Regions from separate parts of the Oceanobacillus sp. FSL K6-0127 genome, predicted to be linked through region 3. Evidence: riboswitches for the same ligand, from Rfam matches in the RefSeq annotation. Region 3 holds a riboswitch; each other region holds the start of a gene.
What was found. A riboswitch is a leader RNA that binds a small molecule or an ion and turns the genes downstream of it on or off. The one in region 3 is predicted to bind thiamine pyrophosphate.
Positions count from the first base shown of each region.

Region 1: it holds a riboswitch for thiamine pyrophosphate, as region 3 does, so the genes downstream of both, tenA (thiaminase II) here and thiW (energy coupling factor transporter S component ThiW) in region 3, are expected to answer to the same signal.
Region 2: it holds a riboswitch for thiamine pyrophosphate, as region 3 does, so the genes downstream of both, thiT (energy-coupled thiamine transporter ThiT) here and thiW (energy coupling factor transporter S component ThiW) in region 3, are expected to answer to the same signal.

Region 1 covers NZ_CP150287.1:565,795-576,146, forward strand. The annotation lists gene MHH64_RS02655 (glycoside hydrolase family 18 protein) at 1-1,246, opposite strand, end outside; gene MHH64_RS02660 (isochorismatase family cysteine hydrolase) at 1,311-1,844, opposite strand; gene tadA (tRNA adenosine(34) deaminase TadA) at 1,933-2,391, shown strand; RNA gene ffs (signal recognition particle sRNA large type) at 2,458-2,723, shown strand; TPP riboswitch at 2,909-3,011, shown strand; gene tenA (thiaminase II) at 3,211-3,900, shown strand; gene dnaX (DNA polymerase III subunit gamma/tau) at 4,103-5,785, shown strand; gene MHH64_RS02685 (YbaB/EbfC family nucleoid-associated protein) at 6,071-6,385, shown strand; gene recR (recombination mediator RecR) at 6,484-7,080, shown strand; gene MHH64_RS02695 (YaaL family protein) at 7,097-7,312, shown strand; gene MHH64_RS02700 (pro-sigmaK processing inhibitor BofA family protein) at 7,688-7,951, shown strand; gene MHH64_RS02705 (sigma factor G inhibitor Gin) at 8,047-8,244, shown strand; gene MHH64_RS02710 (aminotransferase class I/II-fold pyridoxal phosphate-dependent enzyme) at 8,475-9,899, shown strand; gene tmk (dTMP kinase) at 9,915-10,352, shown strand, end outside.
Region 2 covers NZ_CP150287.1:3,252,822-3,263,173, forward strand. The annotation lists gene MHH64_RS16170 (ArsA family ATPase) at 62-997, opposite strand; gene MHH64_RS16175 (cory-CC-star protein) at 1,021-1,278, opposite strand; gene MHH64_RS16180 (carbon starvation protein A) at 1,345-3,078, opposite strand; gene MHH64_RS16185 (Glu/Leu/Phe/Val dehydrogenase) at 3,195-4,574, opposite strand; gene MHH64_RS16190 (hypothetical protein) at 4,682-6,103, opposite strand; gene MHH64_RS16195 (general stress protein) at 6,238-6,588, shown strand; gene MHH64_RS16200 (hypothetical protein) at 6,687-6,827, opposite strand; gene thiT (energy-coupled thiamine transporter ThiT) at 6,903-7,472, opposite strand; TPP riboswitch at 7,857-7,960, opposite strand; gene MHH64_RS16210 (M3 family oligoendopeptidase) at 8,032-9,813, opposite strand; gene MHH64_RS16215 (YceI family protein) at 10,122-10,352, shown strand, end outside.
Region 3 covers NZ_CP150287.1:1,129,902-1,140,253, forward strand. The annotation lists gene MHH64_RS05610 (response regulator transcription factor) at 1-305, shown strand, start outside; gene MHH64_RS05615 (HAMP domain-containing sensor histidine kinase) at 302-1,762, shown strand; gene MHH64_RS05620 (hypothetical protein) at 1,765-2,847, shown strand; gene MHH64_RS05625 (sigma factor) at 2,970-3,458, shown strand; gene MHH64_RS05630 (helix-turn-helix transcriptional regulator) at 3,639-3,962, shown strand; gene MHH64_RS05635 (permease prefix domain 1-containing protein) at 3,959-4,240, shown strand; gene thiE (thiamine phosphate synthase) at 4,307-4,930, opposite strand; gene thiM (hydroxyethylthiazole kinase) at 4,934-5,704, opposite strand; gene thiD (bifunctional hydroxymethylpyrimidine kinase/phosphomethylpyrimidine kinase) at 5,707-6,507, opposite strand; gene thiW (energy coupling factor transporter S component ThiW) at 6,585-7,070, opposite strand; TPP riboswitch at 7,246-7,361, opposite strand; gene MHH64_RS05660 (LytTR family transcriptional regulator DNA-binding domain-containing protein) at 7,600-8,655, shown strand; gene MHH64_RS05665 (ABC transporter ATP-binding protein) at 8,830-9,678, shown strand; gene MHH64_RS05670 (ABC transporter permease) at 9,675-10,352, shown strand, end outside.

The sequences.
Region 1 (10,352 bases), 560 kb from region 3:
AATTTTGTGGAAAGGCTAGACCTAGCTTCCAATATGCAATACCTAGTAGGTCGAGTTCACGAATCATATCGAATTTTGCCTGAATTGATCTGGCATCTTCAAACCATACCTCGTGTTCATTCCCCTCTGCATCTGTATACGTGAAAAATGGCGCCTGTGCGCTCGTGTCATATTGAATGACAGCATTATTTTCCCTGGCAATTGCAATCGCTTGCTGTGGACTTACGGCACGAGCAGCTTCTCCACCTTCAACAAAGGGTAACGTCCAATCGTATCCATATAAATTTTGGCCTAATAATATTTTATCTGCGGGAATAACTGTTAAGGCGTAATCAACAACATTACGAACTTGATCAATTGGCGAAACAGCCATCGGAGGACCGTAGCTATAGCCCCATTCATAAGTCATTAATACAACAAAATCTGCTATCTCCCCATGAGCAGCGTAATCGTGAGCTTCATACCACTGCCCTGTTTGAGTGGCGCTTGTTTTTGGCGCGAGTGCAGTAGATAAGAGTAAGCCTTCCTGAGAAAATCGCTCCTTTGCTTTACGCAGAAATGCGTTGTATGCTTCCCGATCATCAGATGGCAGAAATTCAAAGTCAAAGTGGATATCGGTAAATCCTTGTGTCTGCGCTGTATTCACAATGTTATCCAATAGCGTATTTTGAACCGCTTGTACGGTTAAAATGATATGACCAAGCTCATCACTAAACCCAGGTCCTTCCAAATTTGTCACAACCATTGCCATTGCTGTATCTGTGTTTGCGGCAATCTCCTGTAGATTCCCGATGGGTGGTGAAGTCAATGAACCATCGCGATTGACTCGATAGCTAAATAATGCAAGGAAAGTTAGATAAGGAGAATTTTTAGCAGCAGCATTTTCCAAGGTTTCAGAAACCGTATCACCAAAGGGTTCAATATAAGCATACGATGTAATCGCGCGCTTAGCACGAGGCGGGATGTAAATCCGCAAGCCAATAGGAAGTGTCATCTCTGGTGAAATATTATTAATCGTTGCTAGTTCCTGATAGGTTATCCCAAATCGGTTGGCAATGGAATAAAGGCTATCACCTTGTTGAACAAAGTAAAACTGACCAAAAATGGGGATGACCAGTGCTTGCCCGATGACGAGATCATTTGGAGCATCTAGTTCATTGGCATTCGTAATGGCGACAGCAGTTGTATTATATGTATTAGCGATTGAAGTTAATGTTTCCCCTTCTGTAACAACATGAATTTGCAAGAGAACTTCCTCCTTCAAAACAGTTTCTCATTTCAACTTATGTGAAGGAGGTCAGCTATATGACTTAAAGTGGGTCGATATTTGCCTTCATTACAGAACGGATTAAATATAATGCATAATCATTGTTCTCCTTTGCTTCGGATGCCATGCAATTTGCAGGAACGTGCATTCCAAATTGGTACATATACGCATCCTTGGCAGTAAAAAGAATGCAAATGTCTCCGGCAATACCAGCCATTAGGAGATGGCTTCGTTTTAAATCTGTAAGCAAAGATTGCAGTGGCGTCTGGAAAAAGGCAGAATGCTGTGGTTTAATAAGAAAGTAATCATCTTCCTCTGGTGCGAGTGCCTCAATAATTTCCTTGCTTCTATCATTTTTACAGTTTTCAATAATTTTATGAAAGTCTGCTTGCCATAATCCGTAATGGTCATTAACATAAATAGTAGGTAGATTTTTTTCTTTGGCGAATTTCTTCAGCTTAATGAGGTTCGGGAGGATTGCTTTCGTATTTCGATATAAATCATCACCGCCATCAAAGTCAAAATCGTTGATAATATCGACAAATAGTACAGCAGTGTTATTTAATGATGTATCCATTTATGAGTCTCCTTTATTCGGTATGACTACTTAACAGTATTTCCTCTTTTGGATTGATTCAAACTTTAAAACAAAGTGTTGTGATAATATGAGTGATGTAAAATTTATGGAAGCGGCAATTGAAGAAGCCCAAAAAGCTTTAACATTAAATGAGGTTCCAATTGGTGCGGTTATCGTATATAACGATGAAATCATTGCAAGGGGCTATAACTTGCGAGAATCCTCGCAAACGACGCTTTCCCATGCTGAGCTTGTTGCCATTCAAGAGGCAAATGAAAAGATTGGAAGCTGGCGACTAGAGGATTGTACGCTCTACGTTACATTGGAGCCATGTCCGATGTGTGCAGGTGCTATTGTCCAATCGCGAATTAAACGTGTTGTATATGGAGCAACTGATCCGAAGGCAGGATGTGCGGGCACATTAATGAATTTATTGAATGAACCTCGCTTTAATCATCAGGTTGAATTAACGGCAGGTGTTTTACAAACAGAGTGTGCTGCATTACTAACGGATTTCTTTCGAGCACTTCGAAAAAGAAAAAAATAGTCGTAAACCGGGCGTATCCGCTTTTGATGTTGCATTTTGTCGATAATTTCGCTATAATGGTAAATACCGTGCTAGGTGGGGAGGTAGCGGTGCCCTGTACTCGCAATCCGCTATAGCGAGGCTGAATTCCCACTCTAGGTGTGGCGATTTTATGGTCTGCCTTAAGGGAGTGGTGTTGACGCCCGGGTCCTACGCAACAGGAACCCATGAACCCTGTCAGGTCCGGAAGGAAGCAGCAGTAAGTGGAATTTTCTGTGTGCCGTGGGGAAGCCTAGGCCGAGCCATGAACTTAAGTAACGCATAGGGTCGTCACATCGAAAGTGGGTGCACGGCTACATAATGCAATCAAACACTCTTTTAAACGCTATAAAGCATTTGAAAGAGTGTTTTTAAATTCACCTAGAAAAAATCTTTCTAAGCTGCATGCCATATGGATAAGAGTTGGATGTTGGGATTTTTTTCGTGTGAATTATTTTACTTTTATGAAAAAATGGAATAAGATAGAAATAGAATATAAAAAATCCACTAGGGGTGCCATTTGGCTGAGATAAGATTCATTTCTTGATCCCTTTGAACCTGAACTGGCTAGTACCAGCGTAGGGAAGTGGAGCTGGTGACGTATACATAATTCTGTAACTGTATATAAAACCACTCCATTTCGGGGTGGTTTTTTTGTTCTTCATTCTAAATTTATAGAAAGGAGATGTTTTGATGGATGTTATTGCAAAAATAAGAGAAGACTAGCCGTTTATTTTTAATATTACCAATGAAGCTGTAGTAGAAGTAGGCTATTAAACAAAATTAGGGGAGGAATTTTCTATGCGTTTTTCAGAGTTATTGCGAGAGGCTACGAAAGAGAGTTGGAAATTAAGTCTAAATCATCCGTTTGTACAGGGTATTGTAAGTGGTGATTTGCCACTGGAAACATTCAAAAATTATATTCTGCAGGATATCTATTATTTGAAGCATTACGGCAAGGTGCATGCTTTTGCGGCTGCACATTCAGATGATTTTCATGTTGCTGCTAAGCTGGCAGAAAAAGCAAAGAAAACAGCAGAAGCAGAGCTAACAGTGCATAAGGAGCATGCAGGGATTTTAAAGATTACCAATGCAGAAATTGAGAATTTTAAACCTGCACCAACTGCCTATGCTTATACATCGCATTTGTACCGTGCATCGTTGTCCGGAAGTTTAGCTCAAATTGTAGCTGCAATGCTACCATGTTACTGGTTATATGCTGATATTGGTTTGACTTACAAGGACGCAAAACCGAAAGAAGAAATTTACCAAAATTGGCTGAACACGTATGGTAGTGAGTGGTTCCAAGAGTCCACACAGGAAATGATTGACCTGCTCGATGGATTAGCGGAAAAGGCAAGTGAAACAGAAAAAGAGAAAATCAAAGAGCAGTTTATTCTTGCGAAAGAATATGAGCTCGCATTTTGGGAGATGTCCTATACATTTGAAACATGGCTTTCGGAAAAAGCAACGAATCCGGCATCTGTTTAAAATTATAAAAACCAGGGTGGCTGATGATATGCCATCCTGGTTTCTTAGTCCCATAGAACAAACAAATCTTCTCCACCTATAACGAAATGTGATAGTAACTCCAGATGAATGTTACAAAAAATATATTTAACCCTGTTTTGGTTCACATTCACCCCTAAAATCGGGTATAATTAGAAATAGATCATAGAGGGGAATCTGTATTATGAGCTATCAAGCTTTATATCGCGTTTGGCGTCCAAGAACTTTTGAGGATGTCGTAGGACAAACACATATTACGAGAACACTGCAGAATGCGATTGTACAAGATAAATTTTCGCATGCTTATTTATTCTCTGGGCCAAGAGGAACAGGGAAAACAAGTGCTGCCAAGATTTTTGCCCAAACAATTAACTGTGAGCATGCACCAGTCAAAGAACCATGTAATGAATGTGATGCATGTCGTGGCATTTTGGATGGCTCGATTTCAGATGTTATTGAAATTGATGCTGCATCCAATACGAGTGTCGATGATATTCGTGAAATCCGAGACAAGGTAAAGTATGCTTCAAGCGCAGTACCATATAAAGTGTACATCATTGATGAGGTACACATGATTTCAATTAATGCATTCAACGCATTACTAAAAACGTTAGAAGAACCACCAAAACATGTCGTCTTTATTTTGGCAACGACCGAGCCACATAAAATTCCATTAACGATCATTTCTAGGTGTCAGCGATTCGATTTTAAACCGATATCCAATCAGGCAATTGTAGATCGTATGCAAACGATTATGGAAGCAGAGAATATTTCTGTTTCGAAAGAGGCATTGGATACTGTTGCATTAGCAGCAGAAGGTGGAATGCGTGATGCGTTAAGTATTCTGGATCAAGCAATTTCCTATAGTGAGGACCAGGTAGAACTCGATGATGTGTTGGCTGTTACTGGTGGTGTTTCCCAGAAAGTGCTCACCGATATCGTAAAGGCCATGCATGAAAAAGATGTGGAACAGGCGTTACAGCTATTGGATGATTTGATCCAACGGGGGAAAGATCCTGGACGATTTGTATATGATCTGATTTATTTTATGCGTGATCTATTGCTTTTCAAAAGTGCTCCATCGCTAGAAGGATTGTTGGAGAGAGCAAGAGTGGATGATAACTTCCTTGCGCTTTCTGATTCTGTATCAACCTCATGGATTCAGGATGCAATTATCCAACTGAATCAGTGCCAACAAGAGATCAAGTGGACGAATAGTCCAAAGGTATTTATCGAAATAGCGGTACTCACGATTACCAATCGTTATCATGCCCGGGAGCAGGCGACAGCTGATGTTGATTCAGAAGCAGTAACAAAACTGATGAGCAAAATGTCACAATTGGAAAAAGAGCTTACCAATCTGAAGCAGCAGCCTGCACAGCCTGTTCAAGCACCAGCTGCATCTGAGAAGAGAAGGCAGCCTGCGAGAGGATCGAAAAATAGCTATAAAATCCCGTTTGAGCGAATTCGTGATGTGCTTGGAAAAGCAGAAAAGCCTGCATTAAAGCAAGTACAATCACAATGGGCCAACTTTTTAAGTAAGCTAAAGCAAGTGAATGCACCTGCACATGCAACGATACAGGATAGTAAACCTGCAGCTGCATCCGCAGATTCACTCGTTGTCGCATTTAAATATGAAATCCACTGCTCCTTATTTTTGGATAATCGGGAGACAGTTGAATCCGTACTTACGAGTGTGATGGATAAGCAATTAACGATTATCCCAATTCCAGATAATGATTGGACACAGCTCCGTACGGAATATATAAGCAAACAAGATAAGCCTAAAGATGAAGAACAAGGAGACCCACTAGTGGATGAAGCTAGGAAGCTCTTTGGAGATGAATTACTGGAAATACATGATTAGGAAACAAAAGCGCAAGCGCCCGGTTAGCGACGTACGGACTGATCCGTAGGAGATAAAGGAAACATGCCCCTTTAGGGGTATGCCGATGTTAGGCGTAGCCTGATTTTAATCGGCCATCCTTTTACCTAGAGTCGATGTTGACTTCACCACAAGGGTATAAATGCGACTAAGCCTCTGGCGCAGCCAATCGGCAAGTCTTGCTAGTCGTTGGGCGCTGGAGCTGGACTTGGCTGCTCCAGTATAAGGAAAAAAATAATAATGAATAATCTAAAGGAGGTATTTTCCATGAAGGGAAATATGAACAATATGATGAAGCAAATGCAAAAAATGCAAAAGAAAATGATGCAGGCACAGGACGAATTGCATGAAATGTCTTTTGAAGCATCAGCTGGTGGTGGAATGGTTACCATTACAGCAAATGGGAAAAAGGAAATTACAGATATTGCAATTAAAGAAGAAGTTGTAGATCCAGATGATATCGAAATGCTACAAGATCTTATCATTGCTGCAACAAATGATGTATTGAAGCAAATTGATGATAAAACGAACCAACAAATGGGACAGTTCACAAAAGGCTTAAACATGCCTGGTATGTTTTAATTAAAGGAAAAAATGGCAGGGGATTACAATCCCCTATGCCAAGTATAAGCACCCGGTTTAAAGCGGGTGCTTATGTTTTCGTGTAGGAGGCAGGCTTGATGTATTATCCAGAACCAATATCGAAGTTAATTGACAGTTTTACAAAATTGCCTGGCATTGGACCGAAAACAGCTGTCCGTCTGGCATTTTTTGTTTTGAATATGAAAGATGATGATGTGCTTAATTTTGCCAATGCATTAGTGAATGCCAAAAGAGAGCTCTCCCATTGCAGTATTTGTGGACACATCACCGATCAGGATCCATGCGCGATATGTTCCGATACGTCACGAGATAATTCGATTATTTGCGTCGTGCAAGATCCAAAAGATGTCATTGCAATGGAAAAGATGAAAGAATTCCACGGAAAATACCATGTTCTTCATGGCGCAATTTCACCAATGGATGGAATTGGACCAGAAGATATTAATGTCCCTGATCTAATCAATCGTCTGAAGGATGAGGAAGTAAAAGAAATCATCCTAGCAACTAACCCAAACATCGAAGGGGAAGCAACCGCAATGTATATTTCGCGCCTTGTTAAACCATCAGGTATCCGCACGACTCGAATTGCACATGGCTTACCTGTTGGCGGCGATTTGGAATATGCAGATGAAGTAACATTATCAAAAGCTTTAGAGGGTAGAAGAGATTTGTAGAAGTTAGGTGAAGTGCATGGGGAAAAAACGAAAGACAAAAGATGTCAATCATGAGCTGCTTGATACAATCATTCAAGCAGAACAAGAGTGGAAACAAATTAGGTCTATTGTAGAACAAAGTATGGAGCCTTCAATCAATGGAATGCAGCAAGAAGCAATTGCTCGGGCTAAATATTTATTTCTTCTGCGTGAGGCAAGACTGCGTAATATTAGTGCAGTGCGAGTATACTAGAATTATAGATTAAGGGAGACAAGGTTTGTGAGTATAGATGGCCTTGTCTTTTTTTATTGAGAAACCACAGTTTGAAAAATGTGTAGAAAAAATAAATGAAGAATTGAGGGAGAAACAGGAAATGTTGACGGTTCAGTTTTAGAATGGGAAAAAGGGGCGGTTCTTTTACTGAACGTTTGGCAACATCTCCTAACGACTTTTAATAAAAGGCTGTTAAATCAAGCTTTATATAAAATCACCTACTTTCTTACAAAGATTCATGATCATGTTTTTTCACAGAGAGATTCTTTTCTTTCCCCGCTTCCTTGGTTCTTTTTTACGAAATACAAGCATAAATTTACTAAAAAAGAGGTTGAGGAAGAGGGTTGATTTCAGTTGAGTTCTGCAATTGTTATTTCGGTCATTGTTGGACTAATTATTATTTTATTATTCGTTGGTGCCCCTGTTAAGCCAATGAAATTCATTGGACAGGCTACAGTAAAGCTTGGAATTGGTATTCTGTTTTTATTTTTCTTTAATGTATTCGGTGGGATGTTTGGGCTGCACATTCCAATTAATTTATTTACAGCTGTCGTATCTGGTTTTTTAGGGTTATTTGGATTGGCATCCTTGGTGGCGATTCATCTGTTTATTATTTAGCTAGACCATTTTATTCCAAACTTAAAAGTTTCAAAGTTTCCCCGTATAGTTTTCCTTAGATTGGGAGATACTAGTTTCTAACGGAGGTGGGGAAGGTGGAACAAGCTAATTCATTAGGACTTTCACAATGCGGCATCTGTGAGGAACAAAAGGAGAAGGGAATTCATTTATATACGATGTTCATTTGTACGGAATGCGAGTATAATATGATTCATACGGAGCCAAGAGAAGAAAAGTATAACTATTACTTACGAAAATTAAAGAATATCAATCAACCGAAATTATATTCATAGCTATCCAGGGAGTCTTTGCTTGCAAAGGCTTCTTTTGTTGGTCTGAGAATGATAAAATTGCCATGAAATGCAAAAGCGAGGTAGGATAAACCTTATACCATCCACATCCATGCTATATCTAAGAAAATCTCATGTGGCAATGATACGATGCTCGTAAGGGAGGCATCGTCATTACGTCGTTCGTTAATTTACGATTATTATAATCGAAAGAAACTAAAGGAGGGACAATGATGAATCAGAATCACAATCGAATGCCGATCTTTGAAAGATTGCAGCAATTTACATACAAAGACCCGATATCCTTTCATGTCCCAGGTCATAAAAATGGTGAAATATTCCCGAAACATGCAAGGTCTTATTTTGATTCCATCTTAAAGTTAGATATGACAGAGCTACATGGATTAGACGATCTTCATGCGCCAACGGAAATGATTGCAGAAGCAGAAGGATTAGCTGCGGATTTTTTTGGCTCAGACCATACGTTTTTTCTTGTTGGCGGGAGTACGGCAGGGAATTTAGCAATGGTGTTAGCAGCCTGTTCACCAGGTGGAAAAATTATTGTTCAACGTAATTGCCATAAATCCGTTATGAATGGCTTGGAACTTAGTGGTGCAAAGCCAGTATTTATCGCCCCAAATTATGATGAAGCAGTCGATCGCTATACGAGTCCAAGTTTGTCTACATTAGAAGAAGCGTTACAAAAGCACTCAGACGCAAAAGCGATTGTACTCACCTATCCTGATTATTTTGGAAGAACGTATCCAATTAAAGCCATGATAGATTTGGCACATTCGTATAACATTCCAGTTCTCGTCGATGAAGCACATGGAGTTCACTTTGCTTTAGGGAAACCTTTTCCAGCATCTGCTTTAAGGTTGGGAGCAGATGCTGTTGTGCAATCAGCTCATAAAATGGCCCCGGCAATGACAATGGCTTCTTATCTACATATAAAATCCAAACTTATTTCCAAAGAGCGAATTGCCCACTATTTACAAATCATTCAATCGAGCAGTCCATCCTATCCATTAATGGCTTCATTAGATATTGCACGTTTCTTTTTAGCCAAATTGGAAAGCAATGATATAGAACGTATTTTACGAAGTGTGAACGAAGTGCGGACGATACTTGATAAGTGCGAGGCATGGAATGTCCTGCCAATTGAAGTACAGGATGATCCACTTAAAATAACGTTACACGTGAAACAATCGTATTCAGTTCAAGATGTGGCACGGCTTTTTGAAGAAGAAAATTTATATCCAGAGCTTACAACACATAATCAGCTATTGCTTATTCATGGGCTTGAGCCGTTTAATAAGCAGACCCAGCTTCAAAAAATAGTAAAAAGAGTAGGGGAACAATTAAAAATTGAACTAAATCATGATACAATAGAAATAGCAAAGTTATTTCCAGAAGCCATTCAGGAATTGGCTTTGTCGTATCAAGAAATGCAGGCAAGATCTTACAGACGTGTACCTTTTGGTGAAGGTATCGAACATATAGCAGCAGAGGCAGTCATAGCCTATCCGCCGGGAATTCCGATCATTCTTAAGGGTGAACGTATTACAACAGCACACCTTGCTACCACCCGACAGCTTCGTAATCAAGGTGTTCGAATTCAGCAACGGGAATCAGGCATCAAGATCTACAGGAAATGATGAAGGAGATATAACATGAGGGCTTTTTTTATAACATTTGAAGGTGGCGAAGGTGCTGGAAAAACAACCATCCTTCAAGCGATCGCATCAAGGCTAACGGATTTGGGGTATGACGTGATAACGACCCGTGAACCAGGCGGTATCAACATTTCTGAGAAAATCCGTGACATTATTCATGACCCGGATCATACAGAAATGGAAGAACGTACGGAAGCACTTCTCTATGCAGCAGCACGCAGGCAGCACCTTGTAGAAAAAGTACTTCCAGCACTGGAACAAGGGAAGGTTGTTCTCTGTGATCGTTTTATTGACAGTAGTTTAGCATATCAAGGGTATGCCCGTGGATTAGGAATTGATGAGGTCTTTTCCATCAATCAATTTGTCATTGGGGATTGTATGCCAGATTTAACTTTATTTTTTGATATTACGCCAAAAAAGGGATTAGAGCGTATT
Region 2 (10,352 bases), 2.1 Mb from region 3:
AATCGACTATCATTATCTTTCTCTCATTCGAATCCCATTATATCTTTATTCAAACCAACGGTCATTGCCCTTGCACTAAATAATTACCCACTTCTTCTAATTGATGTTTACTCGTTATATCTTCCGAAAACAACGGTATATAAATAAGTTTCTGTTCATGAAATGTGGTTTTAATCATCTTCATATATTTACGCTCGTGTTCTTTTCTTTTATTAAAAAAACTGCCTTCTGCATCTTTCGGCAATACTTTATTGATGAGTAATGTTTTTACAGGCAGTTGATAGGTTTGAAGGAGTTCTATTGCTTTTTTGGTTTCTAAAATCGGAAGGTTCTCTGGGTTTAATACAAAAATAAAGCCTGTTTGCCTTGTATCAAGTAGTATTTTTCTCGCTTTAGAAAAACGCTCCTGACGTCTCTTTAATACCTCATAGATTGGATCCTCTATTGGTTCACCATCATTTAACAGTTGGGTGTAATGCTCATTTGTTTTTTTTCGTTTTTTTAATAAACCTTCTATCCATATTCCCATAAGCTCTGGTAAAGTAAGCAACCTAATCGTATGACCAGTAGGGGCTGTATCAAATATAATCCGATCAAAGCGTGCACTTTCTTCTAAAATAATTGCGATTAACTTATCAAATAATGCCGCTTCCTCTGTACCTGGTGAAGCTTTAGCAGTATCCAATTGCCGATTAACTTCTTCTATCATCGAAGATTGCACAGTACCTTTCAAATTTTCTTTGACACTTTTAATATATTTTTCCGTCTCGATTGCTGGATCGATTTCCAGTGCAAATAAATTCTCCGCTACTCGCTTTGTTTTTCCGCCAATTGACTGACTGAAAATATCTCCGACGTTATGTGCTGGATCTGTAGATATAAGCAGTGTTTTATTCCCCTGTTTTGCAGAATTCAAGGCAATCGCGGCTGATGTTGTTGACTTTCCGACACCACCCTTGCCACCTACAAATAGAATTTTTTTCTTTAATATCGACATCGCTTCCCCTCCTAACCCGCATTTTAACAGCAACGAAACCCTGCCATCGGGGACTTTTCCATCCCCATGCGCAAATGCCATTCATGATAATTTTCCATCATATAAGGATACAATTCTAACGTATAATAATAAACTGGATTTGGGATGCCAAGCATTTCAGAATATAACAGTAATAAAAACATATCGTCTTCATTTCTTAGCTCGCGTGCAATCTCCTGTCGATGTGGCATGCTTAATACCTCTTCATAAAACACAATGAGTTGTTTTACTTTATCTAGCATCCTATTCACCTACTTTAAATTATGTAGAAAAGGGATCCAAATATGATCCCTTTCGCTCCCATTCTATTAATCATCTTTTATCGATTGCTCAAATTTTCCAGACAAAGCCTGGAAGGACGTTAGCGCAATCCAAGCTGCAAAGACGAAAATAATCGCTCCCAATACAAATAACAATGTATTGGAATTGTTGCCAAGCCATGACCATTCAAACAGCACTTGCTGGAACAGTGCATATAGCGTCATAAACATTAGGAATATCATCGGAATTAATGTGTAAGCGTAATTTCTTCCGAGTAGTTTTAACCAAATTGAAATTAATAGTAAACTAATACCGGCTAATAGTTGGTTAGCTGTTCCGAATAATGGCCAGATTAAATATCCACCCGAACCAAATCCATTTGGCCCTTCTGGTATTAGTACTAATGCTGCACTTGATAAAACTGCAACAGAAGTAGCAACATGTGGTTTTGTTAAGACATTAACCTTATATTCTGCACCAATTTCAGCAATAATGTAGCGCATTAAACGTACTGCTGTATCTAATGTAGTTGCAGCAAAGCTGACAACGATGATAGAAACAATAGTCGTTGAGATGCTAGTTGATATGCCTAACCCACCAGCCAAGACGGCAGCGCCTTCAACAAAATTGCCTAAGCCCCCAGCATTTGCCTGAGTAAAGCTTGCATAAGCAGCATTAAAATCTGCTGTACTAGCAAATAATGTTGCAACAGCAAGAATCGAGATTAATGCCAATATACCTTCTCCAACCGCTCCAAAATACCCAACGAAACGGGCGTCTGTTTCTTTGTTTAATTGTTTTGATGATGTTCCTGAGGATACAAGTCCATGAAAACCGGATATCGCACCGCATGCTATTGTAATAAACAATAATGGCAACCATGATATATCTGTATTTGGATTTGTTATTGGTGCGGTAATCTGTGGGTTTGTAAATAATAAACCCAGGTATAAAATACCAAGACCAACCACAAGCTGATGGGAGTTAATAAAATCTCTTGGCTGCAGCAATTTCCACACCGGAAGTGTTGAAGCAATGTACACATAAATCATTAATATCACGATCCAAATTAAGAAAGCCGTTGAAACGGTGCTTAGACCGAATAATCCTGTTCCATCTTCACCACCCATATATGCAACTAAATCAATTTGTAAAAATCCAATATCTGCTGATAAAATAGCGGCTACATACATAATTACAAGTGCAATTAAAGATGGCACAAGCATTTTAGCGTTGCGTTTATATACAGCATAACCAATCCAAATAGCTAGCGGAATTTGAATGAAGACTGGCAAAACGCTCGATGGATACGTAATAAATAGGTTTGCAATTACCCATGCAAACACGGCGTTAACCATGAGTACAAGGGTTAAAATTATAAATAGAAATAAAATCTTTCCACGTTTACCAATTAACTTTTCAGCAATCGTTCCAACAGATTGCCCTTTATTCCGAACGGACAATGCTAACGTACCAAAATCATGTACCCCTGCTGCAAATACTGTTCCTAAAATTACCCATAAAAAGGCAGGTAACCATCCCCAATAAAGGGCAATTGCAGGTCCTACAATCGGTGCAGCCCCAGCTACAGAGGTAAAATGATGTCCCCATAAGATAAACTTATTAGTCGGGACAAAGTCAACACCATCTTTATACCGGTGAGCTGGCGTTACATAGTTGGGATCCAACTTGAAAATCTTTTCTCCAATAAACTTTGAATAATAGCGATAACCTAAAGCAAAAATAACCATGCCAATAAGAGCAACTAGGATCGCATTCAATTATTTCCCCCCTCTTTTATTTATTCTTACCCAGTACATGCTATGTAATCAGATTATGTTATATTCATGTTACGCAAAAAAAAGAAAAGACCGAAATAGCCTTCTCTTTTCAACCTTCAATAAAGTTTTCCCTGCCTATACAATATAGTCGATAATTTCAGCACGGCATGCCGATAACAATGTTGTCTTAATGTTAACTGATCCGAAAAATAATTTGGATATACAACATGAAAGGTCTCTTTCATTTTTTCATATAACTTAGTATAAACTTCTTTCTCTGAATAAAATTGCGTTTCCCTTCCCTGCAGCCATTCAAAATAGGATACAATTGCGCCACCTGCATTTGCTAAAATATCCGGAATTATAATAACGTCATTTTTATTTAAATAATCATCTGCAGCATTGTTAATTGGTGCATTTGCTGCTTCAACGATTATTTTTGCTTTTATCTGTTCCATATTTCCTTCATGAATCTGATCTTCAAGAGCTGCCAGAAATAGAACATCTATATCTAATGTTAATAATTCTTCACGTGGTCGTATACTAGCATTTATGCCTGCTGTTTGTAATTCATGCGTAGTTTTCGGTAAATCCCCATGGTTTTTCGTTGTATATTTAACAAGTGTTGGTATATCTAGCCCATCCTTATTATAGAGCGCAACATTGTGATCGCTTACAGAAATGACTTTATTATTTAATAATTTGCATTGATGTGCTTCTAGCGCTGCAACTGATCCTACATTTCCAAAACCTTGTATTGCTACTTCCAACCGCTTATCCTGATGACGGAGTAAATTCTTAGCAGCTGTGTTTTCCCGTTCGGTTAGCCACGCTTTCTTCTCTTCGATGAAGTCATGTAATAAATAACGAAACGAGTAATAGACACCTTTTCCAGTCGCCTCTTTGCGTCCTAGTGACCCTCCATTGACAACACTTTTACCAGTAAAGCTTCCACGATAGCTATTACCTGGATGAATACTTTTGTATTCCCCCATCATCCAATCCATTTCCCGTTCACTCGTCCCTACATCAGGTGCTGGAATGTCTTTATCCGGTCCTATAATATCGCTGAAATACTGTACATATTTTCGCGATATTAAATTTAACTCACGTGTATTATATTTTCTCGGATCAATCACAACACCACCCTTGCCTCCACCAAAAGGGACTTCGTGCAGTGCATTCTTTAGCGTCATTAGAGTAGCAAGATTAATCACCTCATCTTCATGAACCGATTCATGAAAACGAATACCACCTTTGTACGGGCCTAATATATTATTATGCTGTACTCGAAAAGCAGGAATTCGAACTACCTCTTCATTTTCAAGTGTAACCCGAAGAAAGGATTTTGCTACATGATTCGGAGTGGATAAGATTGATCTTAACGCTCGAAAAGTCTTTTCCCTGTTCTGGTCTTGAATATCATTTAAGAATTCTGTTCCATTAAACAAGGTATCCAATGACTTCTCGATCATATCAACTGTATTGATTGGCATGACGATACTCCCTTTCTTTTTACTTAACTTTCCCGACTTTTCTCTAGTGTAACAAATGATTGCTTCCTCCTCTACCAATAATATCCTATTATAAAATCGGAACGCACCTAAAGCAGAAAAATTCCAAATACAGTAGCGATAATTAAACCGCATATTACCGGAATAAAGTTCTTCCGTACGAGGTCCATCACAGATACCCCACAAAATCCAGCAATTGCAATTAAGGAAGACCAAGCTACAATTGTTCCTCCCCCAGTCCAAATAGCTCCCATTTGTCCGATTGCAGCAAGGGTAGATGCATCTATTGCACTGTTTTGTAAAGATGCTGCTAATGCCCCTGTTAATGGCAAGCCAGAGAAGCCCGATCCATCAAGACCAGTTATGATTCCAATTATTAATAGACTAAATGCTGCAAGAAACGCACTCTGCGGGAGATAATCTTGTATTGACTGAACAAGATCAAATAAAAGTGCTGGCGCATTCTCCTCTACTCCTAGAATACTCCCTGAAAATTCAGGGCTTCCCAGAAAGAAGAATCCTGCAATCGGGATCACAGGTCCCATCGCCTTAAATGCAAATACAAATCCATCTGTAATATGATTACTAATGTAATCCAGCGCGTGGTGTCTCCCATATGCAAATGTAATAATCAGTAATAGAACAGCTGCTACTCCCCCAATAAATGCTGCACCATCCCCTCCTTCTAAACCACTCATCCTACCAGAAAGAAGCTTCTCATAAATCATGAAACCTACAACAGCCAATAATGTTAACGGAACAACAAAAGCAAACGTTTTACTCCAAAATGTAACGTGTTTTGTTTGAGCTTTATGATTTGAAGTTGTTGTAGACTGTAATCCTTTTAAATCTTTTTCAATTCGTGCATCGCCCTTTTTTCGAATTCCTTTCCGCAGCAATGCATATGCAAACAGAATGGCTACTCCTCCAGTAACAAGCGATAAAATCATGGCTTTATCAGCAACTGTTGCAATATCAACACCAGCAGATGCAGCAGATAGTCCAGGTGCTACCTGAACAATATAATCCGAGGAAAGTGCCATCCCTTGCCCCGCTAAAGCAATCGCAACGGCTGCTGTCATTGCTGGTAATCCAGAACGTACCGCAGCTGGAACGAGCAACGCGCAAATCAATGGAACTGCAGGAGTGGGCCAGAAGAATAGCGATATAACATAAGTAACCCCTACTAGGACAAAAAAGGAAACATGACCATTCACCATCATTTTCTCGAACGGTTCAACCATCCTTCTGTCTGCTTCTAAATCTCGAAGTGCATGTAATAACGCAAGCATAAAGGTGATAATTAGAAATATATTGAATAGCTCTTGCGCAGCTACTAAATTAGCGCGAAAGATTGTCGTCAGTCCATCTACAATACTCCCAGTGTAAAAACAACCAATAATAAAGGTACCTAATAGTGTCGGAAATACAACACCTTTACGAAATATCATTGTTAAGATAACAATAAGCGTAAATAAGCCATAAAGCACATGGGAAAATGTTAAAACCATTACGTATTCCTCCCTTTTGGATGTGCTATAACCTATGCGTAAAAATCGCGTTATGCGACAGATTCGAACACTGGATGTTTTATTAATTAAACAACGGGTACATAATATATAACTTCAAAAGGAGGAATTTATACATGAAACCATATGTAAAAGAATATGTAGATGAAACACAAATTAAACTTGACATTACGAAATTAAAAACAAAAGGTGTAGCAAGAGACGATATTTATATTCTTACACATGATGATGAAAGAACTGGTCGTCTAGCAGAAGGTGTGGATGCGAATACAATTGGGATGAAAGAGATGGATTTTTCAAGTGCCGTAGGGAATATGTTTAATAGTCAAGGTGATGAATTACGTACGAAGCTGAAGGAGATTGGTGTCACTACTGTAGAAGCAGAAAATTACGAAGAGGATTTGGATGACGGCAAGATTCTACTGATCGTTACCAATCATGATTTCGTAGAAGAAATGCTCGTGTAAATACGTATACAGAAAATCTGACCTCCCAAAAGTCTTAGGAGCATGGGGCATTCCCAACTGCCCATTCTCCCTAAGACTTTTGGGAGATTTTTCTTCTATTATGTGATACCATGTCCTTCCTCCCTATCTGCACAATCATTACAAAATAATTTTCCCTCTTTGTGTACACCATCAAAGAAACCATTCTCACAATAGATTTCTTCCAAACATTCCACACATATACCGATTAACTCTTGCATTACTTTATCTCCTTCCTAAAAAGAATAACCTCTTCTTAAAAGAGGTTATTCTTATGTGAGCGAATGTATAACATTTTACGCAGCATTTAATAATGTTCTTGGCTGCTTGTGGAACAAGAAAAATACAATTACAGTGCTGATAATAAAAGATGGAACCATGTAAGATGCATTATAAATTAATGAATATAACCAAGCTGGCTGCCCTTCGACGGCCGAACCAAAGAACACAATACCCGCCACATAATGAGCGACGAAGCGTAATGCAGAGCCAACGAAAACACCAAGCGTAATATAGGTTAAATACGTCTTCGATTCGCCGGATTTAACAGCCTCCTGAATTTTCTTAGCAAACAAACCAGCAAAGCCAAGTACCGTAAAGGCAATTGCATAATCAATAAATCCTTGTAATGGTTCTAGAACGTAAGCCGTTCCTGTTGCCACTTGCAAAACTCCCCAAAGGAATCCCGAGAGCAATCCCCCTTTAATCCCCCAACGGAACGCAACAATAAAAACCGGGATCATCGCAAACGAAACAGATCCGCCTTGCGCCCAAATTTTAAATGATATTGGAAGGATGTCTAAGAGAAGTGCTAAAGCAGTAAAAATCGCTACCTCTACCAAAAATAACGTACGTTTTGAATTCAATGTTAAGTACTCTCCCTTTTAGAGGCAGTTCAAAAAGTTCGGTAAAAATGACGCATCGCAGGGGATCTTCTGCTAAAATCGCCCACGTCCTGTGAGCAACACAGAAGTCACCAGATCCTGTGGAAGCCTGGTCCGGGGGAGTTACGCCGCCTCGAACTTCGACGCACAGGACGTGCTAGTGTCGGTGTTGCAACAAAGCTTTTCTGTGGGGCGAGTAAACACAGCCCCAGGGCGTTGCAACTGTAGCCGACCTCGGTCCTTTTTATCCTCCTTTTGAACATATACCTTTATCGCATTTTAGACGCAAAAAAGTAATGTCAAGGGAAGCTTTCTGATGGTGACTACAATTAAGTAGTCTGCTTCGCTCACATTACTTTTTTTATTCCATCAAAAAGACTACCATCCCTACGCTAGAATTAACTAACAGGTTCAAAGGGTCTGAACAATAATGTTCACTCTCAGTCAAAACGACTCCCCCTGCAGGCTTTTTCTATTTACTTTTTTGTTACCTGTATTGTACCTTATTTATTTGAATTGAACAAATTAATTACAAAAACAATTATAAACGTTGAAACTCCTTTACATCTTCTACACATAATCCAATAGCACTTTCCCAAAATTCCGGTTTCGTGAGATCAGCATTTAAATGCTTTTTTGCGAGCTCTTCTACTGTCATTCGACCAGTATCTCTTAGTAAGGCAATATAATCATCCTCGAAGCTGCCGCCTTTCTCCTTTGCATACGCGTAAATACCAAGGCTAAATAAATAGCCAAATGTATATGGAAAATTATAAAACGGAACACCTGTAATATGAAAATGTAGTTTAGAGGACCAAAAGTTTGGATCATATTCTTCTAAACTATTACAATAAGCTTCCTTTTGTGCTTCGACCATTAATTCATTTAAGCGCTGTGAAGAAACCATCCCTTGCTTACGCGCTTCATAAAATCGCGTTTCAAATAAAAACCTTGCATGAATATTCATAAAAAAGGCGACACTACGTTGAATTTTGTCTTCCAGTAACGCGAGTTTTTCTTCTTTCGTTTGGGCATTTCTTACAGAAGCATCTGCTACAATCATTTCCGCAAAAGTGGAGGCAGTTTCAGCTACATTCATTGCGTAACGCTGATTTAAACCATTAACATCATTCATCACATGCTGATGGTATGCGTGACCTAATTCATGGGCAAGAGTAGAAATATTTGATGATGTACCTGAATACGTCATAAATATGCGTGTCTGTTCACTATCTGGGAAACTCGTACAAAATCCACCAGGTCGTTTACCTGCACGATCTTCCGCTTCAATCCACCTTTCTTCAAATGCCATTTTTGCAAATCCTGCCATCTTCGGGCTGAACGTTTGAAATTGATCAACAATAAATTTCGCACCTTCTGTATAGCTTGATGTTTTTACAGTCGTACTGACTGGAGCACTGATATCGTAAATACTTAATTTCTCTAAACCGAGTAAATCTGCTTTTTTATTTAAATACGTTACAAAATGCTTTTTATTATTTATAATAGCTGTCCACATTGCATCCAACGTTTCTTTTTTCATCCGGTTTATTGCTAACGGTTCCTTTAAAACATGTTCCCATCCACGGTGTTTGTATGTTTCCAAACGAAAGCCGGCTAAATGATTTAAAGTCTGACTAAATAATGCAGATTGTTCTTCCCAAGCATTACTCAGCTGATCGAAAACATGTTTACGTACCTTACGATCAGGACTTGTTAGTTTATTGGACGCTTGACCTACAGAATAGCTCTTGTGTTCTCCTTTCTCTTCAATTTCCACGGTCATGTTTCCTACGATTGCTCCATACATTTGATTCCAAGCATGATAGCCATCTACCGCTAAATCATTGATTAGTACTTCTTGTTCTTCAGGAAGTTTTTCTTTTGCTTCTGTTCTGTTTTCATCTAAAACAAATGCAATATCCACTAATTCAGGGAGTTGCAATAAGGCTTCCCAACTCGAATCTGGAATTATAATTAACTTTTGATCTAATTTTGTTGTAATAGACCCCATCTCTGCTGATAAAACACTTCGCTGCCCAACTAATATATCGGCTTTCTCATCCTTTACGTTTTGTGCGCTGAGACAGCTTACAAAAGCAGAGGCCTCACGAAGTTTTTTGACTGTCGTTTCTAATTTATGTATAATCTGCACAAATTCAGATTCATAGTCTTCCTCCTGTGGATTAAATTGCTCCACCATCACTGAAAGCCCCTTCATTTCATCTTTTATATTATCAACGTACGCTTGAAATTGTTCTGATTCGCTTCCACCCGGAAATAGTGTATCCAAGTCCCATCTTGGATTTAAAGTCAACTGCATGAAATCTCCCCTTAATTTGATAATTTATCTTTTACCCTATCTTCATATTATAACGAAATTTCAGATGATAATCACGGAATTGGAAAAAATTTATATACTTATTTTTTTACCCCGCTTAAAATCAAGTGCTTTAAAACTAAAAAATGAATGAAGCATGTTTTACCTTCAATTCTTCCGGGAATATACCATAATGAAATGTTAATTTAGTTTTAATTAATTTATTTTTAATTAAAACCAGTTGACATCAGTTGATTATGAATATATACTTAGTAACAGAAAGTAATTATAATAAATGGAGGTAGTTTAATATGGCAAAAACAGTTTGGACCGTTGACCAAGTTCATAGTGAGGTTGGTTTCTCAGTAAAGCATATGATGATTTCGAAAGCAAAAGGAACGTTTGATAAATTTGATGCAGTAATTGAAGCAGATGTTGAAGATATGACAGACGCAAAAATTGAAGTAACAATTGATACAAATAGTATTAACACACGAAATGAGGATCGTGACAATCATTTACGTTCAGCAGATTTCTTTGAT
Region 3 (10,352 bases):
ATTATAAACATGGGTTAGCCATTGACTTTTTGAATGAAGCTGTATTTTTAGATGGGAAAATTCTCTTTCTAACCACTAAAGAGCGGGAGATTTTGTTTTTACTTGCTAAAAATCCATTTATTACGTTTGAAAAAGTGAAAATATATGAGCATGTATGGCAATTGATGAATGTAGATGGCAATAATACCGTAACCGTTCATATTAAAAGTCTTCGCACGAAGCTAAAAGATACAGGAAAGCAAGCGAGATTTGTCCAGACCGTTTGGGGTGTTGGGTATCGTTTTATAGGAGAACAAGTTGGATGAAGATTAAAAACTGGCTTATGATAAGTTATTTGCTCGTTATGGTTTTACCGATTGCCGCTATTTATTTACTCTATATTAATTTAAGCGCTTATGATCAAGATCAGGATTTAATGGAATATCTAACTTTTCAAAATGTCGTTACAAATCTGGAAAGCGAATTAAAGGAAGAAGCCTTATATAAAATTCAGTCTGACGAAAACTACCAGCATTTGCGTAGTCTGGCAGATGATAATCTCAAAATCGATTTATTTCGTTATGATGGCGTTCAGTTGTTTTCTACGATGAATACACCAGGAAACCCGCAGCTTTTTCAAGTGAATCAAGAAAAATTATTTCAGAATTTAAATGAATATCAGAAAAAAACGCGAACCTATTCGGTGAAAAAGCCAGTATTTGATGATACGAATCGGGTAGTTGGTTTATATGAAATTACATTAGGTAGAAAAGCGTGGGTAGAGACCTCCAATCAACGTACGACGATGATGTTTATATTATTGGGTATCTTTTTCATTGCACTCTATTCAGTGGTTATGCTCTCTATCAACCGTAAGCTGAATCGACCTTTGTATCAGTTACAAGAACATATGAAAGCATTTGCGGCAGGTAAGAAATTGAATCAGGAGCTGGTTCAATCGAAGGATGAAATTGGAGTAGTTATTACACATTTCGAGCAAATGAAAGCTCAAATAGCAGAAACGAGAGATGCTCTTGCCAAACAGCAGCATGAAAAAGAATATATGGTTGCCTCCTTATCTCATGACTTAAAAACACCATTAACCGTTATTCGAACATACACCGAAGCTTTGGAAAATCACCATTTATCAAAAGAAGAAAAAGAAGACTATCAAATGATACTCTATGAAAAATTAGAACATATGAAGCAAATGATCGATGATTTATCAATATTCACCTCGCTTCAATCAACTGATAATATGCTCCATATCGTACAAGTAAATGGGGAAGAGTTTTTTGAAATGCTGTTTTCTGGTTATGAAGAGCCATGCTTCAAAAAAGATATAGAACTAAACACCGAACTGCATGTTAGGAATTCCTACATGCTTGATCCGAAACAAATGATTCGCCTTGTTGATAATTTAATGGATAATAGCATTCGCTATACTCCGAAACATCGTCGTATTTGGTTAGCTGCCATTTCATCGAGGAAGCCATTACCAAATTGGGTATTCCCAGAGTTTAAAGATGATGTGAATTTATTCAGGGAGGGTGGGACTGTGATGCTTATTCAGAACGAAGGAAAAGGCATAAAGCATAGTCAACTAGAAAAGATTTTCCAACCATTTTATCAAGATGATGCTTCACGAGGAAAAGGGGCAACTTCAGGTCTCGGATTAAGTATTGCAAAAATAATTATGGAAAAGCATGATGGGGAGATAAAAATTTGGTCAACTGAAAATAAGGGCACATTAATTGCCTGCTGGTTAAAGGAGAAGGGTTAATCATGAAGTTTACGTGGAGAAAAGGTTTGATTTTACTAAGTCTTATTACATTAATATTAGGAGGCTGTTCACAAAATATGGAAGTTTCTGCAGAGGAAATTATCCAAAATGCTATTGAATCGGAGAAGGATGTAAATGCCTATCAAGGTGTAGCGGAAATGAAAATGTTTGAAGGAGAAGAAATGACACAGCATATCATCCTGGAGGAGTATGTTGAAGGCGAGAAAAGAAAGGTTGTTACGAACGATCAAGTACTAAAACAAGAAGTAGAAGTATTAAATGATGGCACTACAATGCTTATCTATGATAAAGCAAATAACCAGGCGCAAGAAATGGATACGACAGAGTTTGTAGACTTTGCAGGTATAAGTCCTAAAGAGCAATTCAAAACGATGATGGGGATGATGGGGGAATCTCATACCTATGAAATGGTTGGGGAGGAACAAATGCTTGATGCTGATACATTCCACATTCGGGTAAAAGCGAATGAAGCGGATAATTTACTAGGAGACATGGAATTATGGGTGGATCAAAAAACGTGGTTTGTTGTGAAGCTTGTTTCAGAAACAGGAGATATTCGAACAGAATTCGAGTATACAGAGTTGGATTTCTCACCAGACTTTGCAGATGACACGTTTACGCTTGATATTCCGGAAGATATTGAAATTACAAACTTGGAAGAGGATCTAGAGGAATTGGGGCCAGAAACAGTTACAGTAAAAGAAGCCGAGGAAGCGCTGGGCCAAGCGTTCCTTGTATTTCCAGAGGAAGCATATCATCTTGCAAGCATGCAAATGTATGATTTCTCTGCTGGATTGAATCGGCATGAGCTGGAGTTAATGTATAGTTCCAAGGAGAATATCCCATTGTTTTCGTTGTCTGTGTTTCCAACTCCCGATGACATGCCAGTTGAAGAAGCGGATTTAGAGATTCGAGGAAATGCTGCAGAGTATGAAGAGGTAATTAAGAGCATTGTTTGGGATGAAGATGGTTTACGTTATTCGATCGTAATAACGCATCCAGATATAGATGAAGAAGAAATTGTGAAATCGACAGAAAGAATGATTTTGAGTTCGGAAAAGTAATGAAAAGATGAGCGAGAAAGTTTACGAAAAGATTTGCTGCAGCTAAGCAAGTATTACAAACTTTTCTAGCTGCATAAGTGGAAAAAGGGCTAATACAGGAAGCATAGTACGGAGGTTAAAGGATGAGGGAGATAGGGAGACGAGTTATTAAACAGGTGAAAAAAGGAGATCATTGTGCATTTAAGAAGCTTGTTCAGCATTACCATCAATCAGTCTATAAAATTTGCTACATGATTATCGGTGACAATAAAGCTGCTGAGAATATGGCTGAAGATATTTTCTTGCATGTTTATAATCATATTGGCGATTATCAGGAAACTACTAGAAAATTTTCGCTGTGGCTGTTTCAAAAAACGGTGAACCTAGCTCGTAACCAATTCAATGAAAAAAATCAGACCGGCGTGCATGCTAATCCCGTATTAAATAAAGATAATAATATAAAACTTATATTGATGAACATTTCTTTAAAAGAGAGATTAGCTTTAACCCTAAAATCTAGCAATCATTTATCCATTCAGGAGATTAGTGAAGTTTTAGAAATCCCCAATTCCACTACCCTAACCTATATTTGGCGAGGGAGAGAATCGCTGCGCACGATGATTAGTCAGTAATTTGTTCTATTGCGTTTAATAAATGTACCAGTTCCATTATTTAAGGGGACTGGTACATTTTTTCTCGTGGATTCTGCTGACGGGTACATTTTCGTTTGCTTTTTATTGCTTTTACCCTTGTGATACGAGGTGCATCGTAACATACTGGTATTAACAGGAAAAAAGGGGTGAATATGCGTAATGGATAGGGAAATGATGAAAGGAAGCATTGATTTATTGATATTGTCTTTAATTTCCCAGCGCGATTTGTATGGTTACGAAATTACCAAAATTTTAAGACGGTTAAGCGATGATGCGTATGATATGAGTGAGGGAACGCTGTATTCGGCTTTGAAAAGATTAGAAAGAAAACAGTGGATTAAGTCTTATTGGAGTGATACAGAAAACGGAAGGCGGAAATATTATCATCTAACCGAAACAGGAAGAAAAGAACTGCAACAAAAACAGAGAAATTGGAAAATGATTGAATTCCTTGTAAATAAGAGTTCGGAGGGATTAACATGACGCAAGATCTCAGAAGATTTGTTGAAAAGACAGTTCAACAAATTGAGGGGAATCAACAAGAGAAAGATGACTTATACGAAGAATTGCTGATTCATTTGGAGTTGTCCAAGGAAGAATTTATCAATGCGGGGTTATCCGATAAAGAAGCGGAAAAGAAGGCAATGGAGCACATCGGCAATGAAACAAAGGTCGGTGGGCAGATCCAACAAGCAATGTTTCCTTTTCGAAAAGAAATGATGCGGGCACTTGCCATTGGATCCTTACTTTTTCATAGTTAAGGATATCTCGAAAGTTAGACTTTTGAGATATCCTCTCTTGCTAGATTCAAAAGCGGTTCCTACAAGCTAAATCGCTTTAACGGCTTTAGCAATATCTTCTGCCTGTGTAATCACGGAGATAAACGAGACACCATCAGCCCCAGCTTCAAGCACAGATTTAGCATTCATTGTATCAATCCCGCCAATTCCGACAATAGGAAGCGTTGGGGATTGTGCGCGTAATGTCTGAATCCACTCCAACCCAACAGCCGCTTTCGCATCCGTTTTTGTTGTTGTGGAAAAAATTGGACCCGCACCAATGTAATCAACAAGATCTATCGGGCTTCTATCAACTTCATCCGTTGTTGATACAGAGAGTCCAATAATTTTATTTGGAAAAGCTTGACGTAATTCTTCTGCTGATCGGTCATCCTGACCAACATGTATACCGTCTGCATCAAGTAATTCCACAAGCTCGACATCATCATTCACAATAAATGGAATGTGATAGCTTCGGCAAATTGCTCGTAACTCTTTACCTAATTCCAATTTCGCATTGCCGTTAAGTGATGAAGGACCTTTTTCTCGAAACTGAAATGCTGTTATTCCAGCCTTAGCTGCAGCTTCCAGTATATCTCCAGGATTACGGTCGCAATTTTGACTGCCCATAATAAAATACTTTCGTAAGGATGGCTTCATTGGAAATGACATGTTTTATTTTCCCTCCAGTTGTTCGGGTTCTAATGAAAGTGCGTCGATAAATGGAGCTATAAATGTTCCTGACCCGTTCACTGACGGACTTGCGGCTGCATGGGAGGCGGCTAATCCGTAAAAATGAACAGCTGTGAGTAGCTGTTCTTCAATTGGGTCATCCGTTGTTAAGCAGGCGGTTAGTATGGAACCTAGCAAGCAACCAGCACCTGTTACTTTAGCTAGAATTGGATGCCCAGTATGATTCTCCATGCAGGATTTTCCGGTGCAAATAATGTCTATTTTACCTGTAACAACAGCGGTCGTTTTGTATTCCAGTGCGACGCTGCGAGCGATATCTTCAACATTACCTTCACCAAGCGATTCCACGCCCTTTGTTTGCCAAGGGATATCGACCAGATGTGCTAATTCACCAGCATTTCCTTTAATAGCAGTAGGCTTTACCTCTTTTAAAATTTGTTTAACAGCAGTTGTACGAAATGTCGTTGCAGCAACACCTACTGGGTCAAGTACAACGGGAATTCCTTTTTCATTTGCCTTTTTACCAGCAAGAATCATTGCATCTAGATCCTTTGCTGTTAAGGTACCGATATTTATTAAAAGACCATCCGCAATAGAAGCCATATCCTTTGCTTCCTCTTCGGCTTTTGCCATTACAGGGGCGCCACCAAAGGCTAACAGTCCATTTGCGGTAAAATTCATGACAACCTGGTTCGTTAAATGATGAATGAGCGGTGTCTTTTCCCGTACACTTTTAATAATTGTTGGATTCATGTTTAGCACTTATCCTTTCGTATTGCCCAATGGTTTGTTGGACCACTCCCAGCTCCAAGGTCGAATGAATACTTAATTGCCGCCGTGACAAAATCCTTTCCATTTTTAACAGCGTCATACAAAGACAAACCTTTACTTAAATAAGCAGTGATTGCTGCAGCGTACGTACAACCAGTTCCATGTGTGTTTTTAGTATCAATTCGCTCTGCTGAGAAGCTGTGTAAATTTGAGCCATCATAAAGGAAATCAATTGCTTCCCCTTCTCTGTGTCCACCTTTGATTAAGGCAGCACCAACACCGAATTCCTTCACAAGCAGTTCTGCAGCTTGTTTCATATCATCTGTTGTTTTAATCGTTTCTCCAATAAGAAATTCAGCTTCTGGAATATTCGGTGTTACAAGTGTTGTCAGGGGTAAAAGCTGTTTGCGTAAATAATCACGTGCCTCTTCTTCGATTAAAGCATCTCCGCTCGTTGCAACCATAACAGGGTCCAGGACATATGGAACTTGAAGTGCTGCTATTTTTTTCTGGATAACTTTCATCATCTCCTGATTGGCGATCATTCCAGTTTTCAGTGCGTGAATAGGCATATCAGAAATCACGGAGTCTAATTGCTGTTCAATTATTTCAATCGGTACATGGTGAACGGCTTGAACACCTGTTGTATTTTGAGCCACAACCGAAGTAATTACGGACATCCCATAGCTTTGCAGCTCTTGAAATGTTTTTAAATCAGCGTGGATACCTGCACCGCCACTTGGATCTGTACCGGCAATTGTAAGTGCACATGCTACTTGTTTCATTGGTTATACACCATCCTTTCAGAAGATACCTCACATATAAGTGTCGTTATTTCAAATCCTTTTATAAATCATGCAATTTAATTACGAATTAAACGTTTACTTGAAACCCTGGATACGATAAATAAGCCGATAATAGAACCAGTAATACTACTAACAAGAAATGGTGGGATAAAGGCGAATGCTCCGGCAGAACTTCCCATAAAAATGTAAGCAAATGGGACAGCGAAAAGTGCACCGAAAATCCCGCTTCCAACGCCTTCACCGATAGCGGCTAATGATTTCTTGCTGGATTTTTTATAAAGATAACCTGCTAAAAAGGCGCCAACCATCGCACCGGGAAATGCTAATAATGTCCCTAGCCCGAGCATATTGCGAAGCAAGCTAATCATAAAAGCGATAACGACAGCTGGACCTGGTCCAAGCGTAACAGCTGCCATGACATTAATTGCATGCTGGACAGGATAGGCTCTAGCAATTCCAGCGGGAAACCATAATAGTTGAGCGGTGATTGTCCCAATTGCAATAAATACTGCCATAGTAGTTAATAAACGTGTTCGATTCATCAAGTCCTCCATTTCTGGGGTATCACAAAAAGCAGTGATGTAAACCAGTACGCTTCTTTATAGCAATTGCTGCTTCCTGGATTTTGAAGTTTAGCTACGGACACGGAGCTAGAACTGGACGTAAAAAAGCTAGATCCATTAGGACCTAGCTTGATACGTGTGAAAAATAGTTTAGACATATGTCAGACTACTTCCCTCCGCTGGTATTAACCAGATCAGGTCCATAAGAGTCGGGAAATGATACACGCTTCCCTCTCAGCCCACGCTTTTTGGGCACCCCTAGTAGTTTAAATGCGATAGAATTGTAAATTCATCTCTAAGCTTAACAAATTTTTTAACTTTTGTCATTATTAACATGGAAAACATGGTATAACTAATGTAGTCTGCTAATTATATAGTAGAAGCGTTACGAAAAAAATGGTACATACTCTTGATTTAGCGGAACGTGATTGCACTTTTTATTGTGTAATGGGAGATAACAATGAATAAAAGGATACATATAAAAAAGTATTAAAGAAAGGCTGATAGAATGACAATTTTAACTATGAAAAACATAGAAAAACATGAAAAGGATACACAGCTATTTCCTGCTTTTAATTTAGAAATTGCTGAAGGGGAGCTTACTGCCATTTATTCAACGCTAAATGTTCGAAGCACGCTTTTAAATATGATTCTCGGAAAAATCCCCATTGTAAATGGGGAAATCCGTGTAAAGGAAGTAACTATTGCAGAAAACAAGCGAGGATTTTTACATCAAGTTGGTATTTGCTTTTTTGAAGATGGGATGTATGAGAGATTAACGGTTTCTGAGTATTTTCGATTTTTTTATGACTTATATGAAGTTAAACAAACGTTTGAACGAGTTATCCATCTAACACAGCTGGAAGGAAAGAAAAACAAGAGAATTAGAGATTTAACATTTTCGGAAATGAAACGTGTACAATATGGACGTTTATTGATTCAGGATCCTTCTTTATTTGTTTTTGAGGAGCCTGATTTGAATGTAGACATGGAGACAAAACGTGTATTTATTAATATTACAAGAAAGATACAAGAAGAAGATAAAAGTATACTTGTTCTAACTGGGAATATGGAAAGTGCCGTCACGGTTGCTGATCGTGTTTATCGATTGGATGAAGATGGTTTACGAATTATTGAGACGGAAACAGAGGAAGATACAGAGGAAAGAGATACAGAATTAATTCCAGCAGAAGAAACAGATAATGAAAAAGACACAAAGCCAATTCAATTGAATAAAATTCCAACGAAAGTTAACGATAAAATTGTTTTATTTGACCCCCCTGAGATTGATTATATTGAAAGCAATGATGGTCAAGCAAATATTTACATAAAAGGGGAAGCATTTCCAAGCTCACTCACCTTAACGAATTTAGAAGAGCGCCTGCAGCATTTTGGATTTTTCAGATGTCACCGCTCGTATATTGTAAATTTACAAAAGGTTCGTGAAGTGATCACATGGACTCGAAATAGTTATAGTTTGATTTTGGATGACAAGGAAAAGTCGCAGGTTCCGCTGTCTAAAACAAAAATGGCGGAATTAAAAGATCTACTCGGCCTTAAATAAGCTCCGTTCATCGAAAAAGTAGAAATATCAAGACTTGCAACTCGGATAATTGAGCGTTAAAAATGCGCCATTCACCTTGAAAAATACTCTTTTCATAGGAAATATGCTGATTTCCCTTCGCTTTCCATTTATTCTAGAGTCACAAACAAACGAGATCTACGGGGAGGAAGAATTTTGGAAAACATTATTGAAGTGAAATCATTAGCAAAGATTTTTGGTAATAAAGCTGCATTGGAAGATGTAAGCTTTCAAGTAAAAAAAGGAGAGACATTTGGATTTTTAGGACCGAGTGGTTCTGGAAAAACGACAACTATAAAAATATTAACTGGACAATTGATGCAAACATCTGGAGATGCGACCGTATTTAATTTGCCTGTTGCTTCATTAAATAAGCCATCCTATCGAAAACGAATTGGTGTTATTACAGATAATAGTGGATTGTATCAGCGGTTATCAATTTATGACAATCTGAAATTGTATTGTGAGCTTTATAATGTGCCATCGAAACGAATTAGTGAAGTGTTAGAGATGGTTAATTTGACGGATGATACGAAAAAGGTAGTTTCAAAGCTTTCAAAAGGAATGCTGCAGCGTGTCACGTTAGCAAGGGCCTTCCTGCATGAGCCGGAATTGTTGTTTTTAGATGAACCAACATCTGCTTTAGATCCAGTGAACTCAAAGCATATTCATGATGGACTCCGCAAATTGAATGAAAAAGGAACAACCATTTTCTTGACCACACATGATATGAGTGAAGCGGAAACACTGTGTAAACGCGTTGCATTTTTGCATAAAGGAAAAATACAGTTGCTCGATGAGCCGAAAGTTCTTCGCAGACAATTTTCGGATTCCTCTGTAACAGTTGAATTAAAAGATGGACGCGAATTAAGTTTACCAGGTGGTTCGAAAGGCGCGGATGAAATATATAAGTACCTATCAACCGATCAGATCGTTTCCATCCATTCAAATGAACCAACATTAGGAGATATTTTTGTAGAAGTAACAGGGAGGGAATTAGTATGACTTTTTCAATGAAACGTGTCATGGCAATTTTTCAAAAGGATATGAAGGATTTATATAAAAATATGTATGTATCGACAACAATTTTAATGCCGCTCATTTTTGCATTTTTTTATGGTCGAATGGATAATCTTACAGTAGAAGTTCACTATGTAGTAATTAACTTGACCTTAGCCATCGTTACAGCATTCCTGCAATGTTCCATTATAGCAGAAGAAAAAGAGAAAAATACATTACGCGGTTTGATGCTTTCGCCAGCAACTATACCAGAAATTCTTGGCGGTAAAAGTTTAGTAACCTTTATATTAACTGTTATAACGATTATTCTATGTGCGATGCTGACAGGCTATGAGCCAGCAAATATGGGGATTGTAGCAATCGCAATTATTGTATCTAGCTTGTTTTATATTGCTTTAGGAACATTGATGGGATTGATCTCTAGAACCTTAATGGAAGCTTCTGTACTCATTTTACCAGTTATGTTTATTTTTGGATTTGGATCTATGTTTCGTCCTTTCGCTGAAGAGTATCCTATCCTGTCTGTCATCGACTATTTACCAAATATCCAATTGATCGAGCTAGCAACAGCTGTTGAGGCCGGTTCAGGATTTGGAGATGTCCTAGGTAATTTAGGTATCATTGCAGCTTGGGTAGTTGTGGGAATGATTGCCACTGTC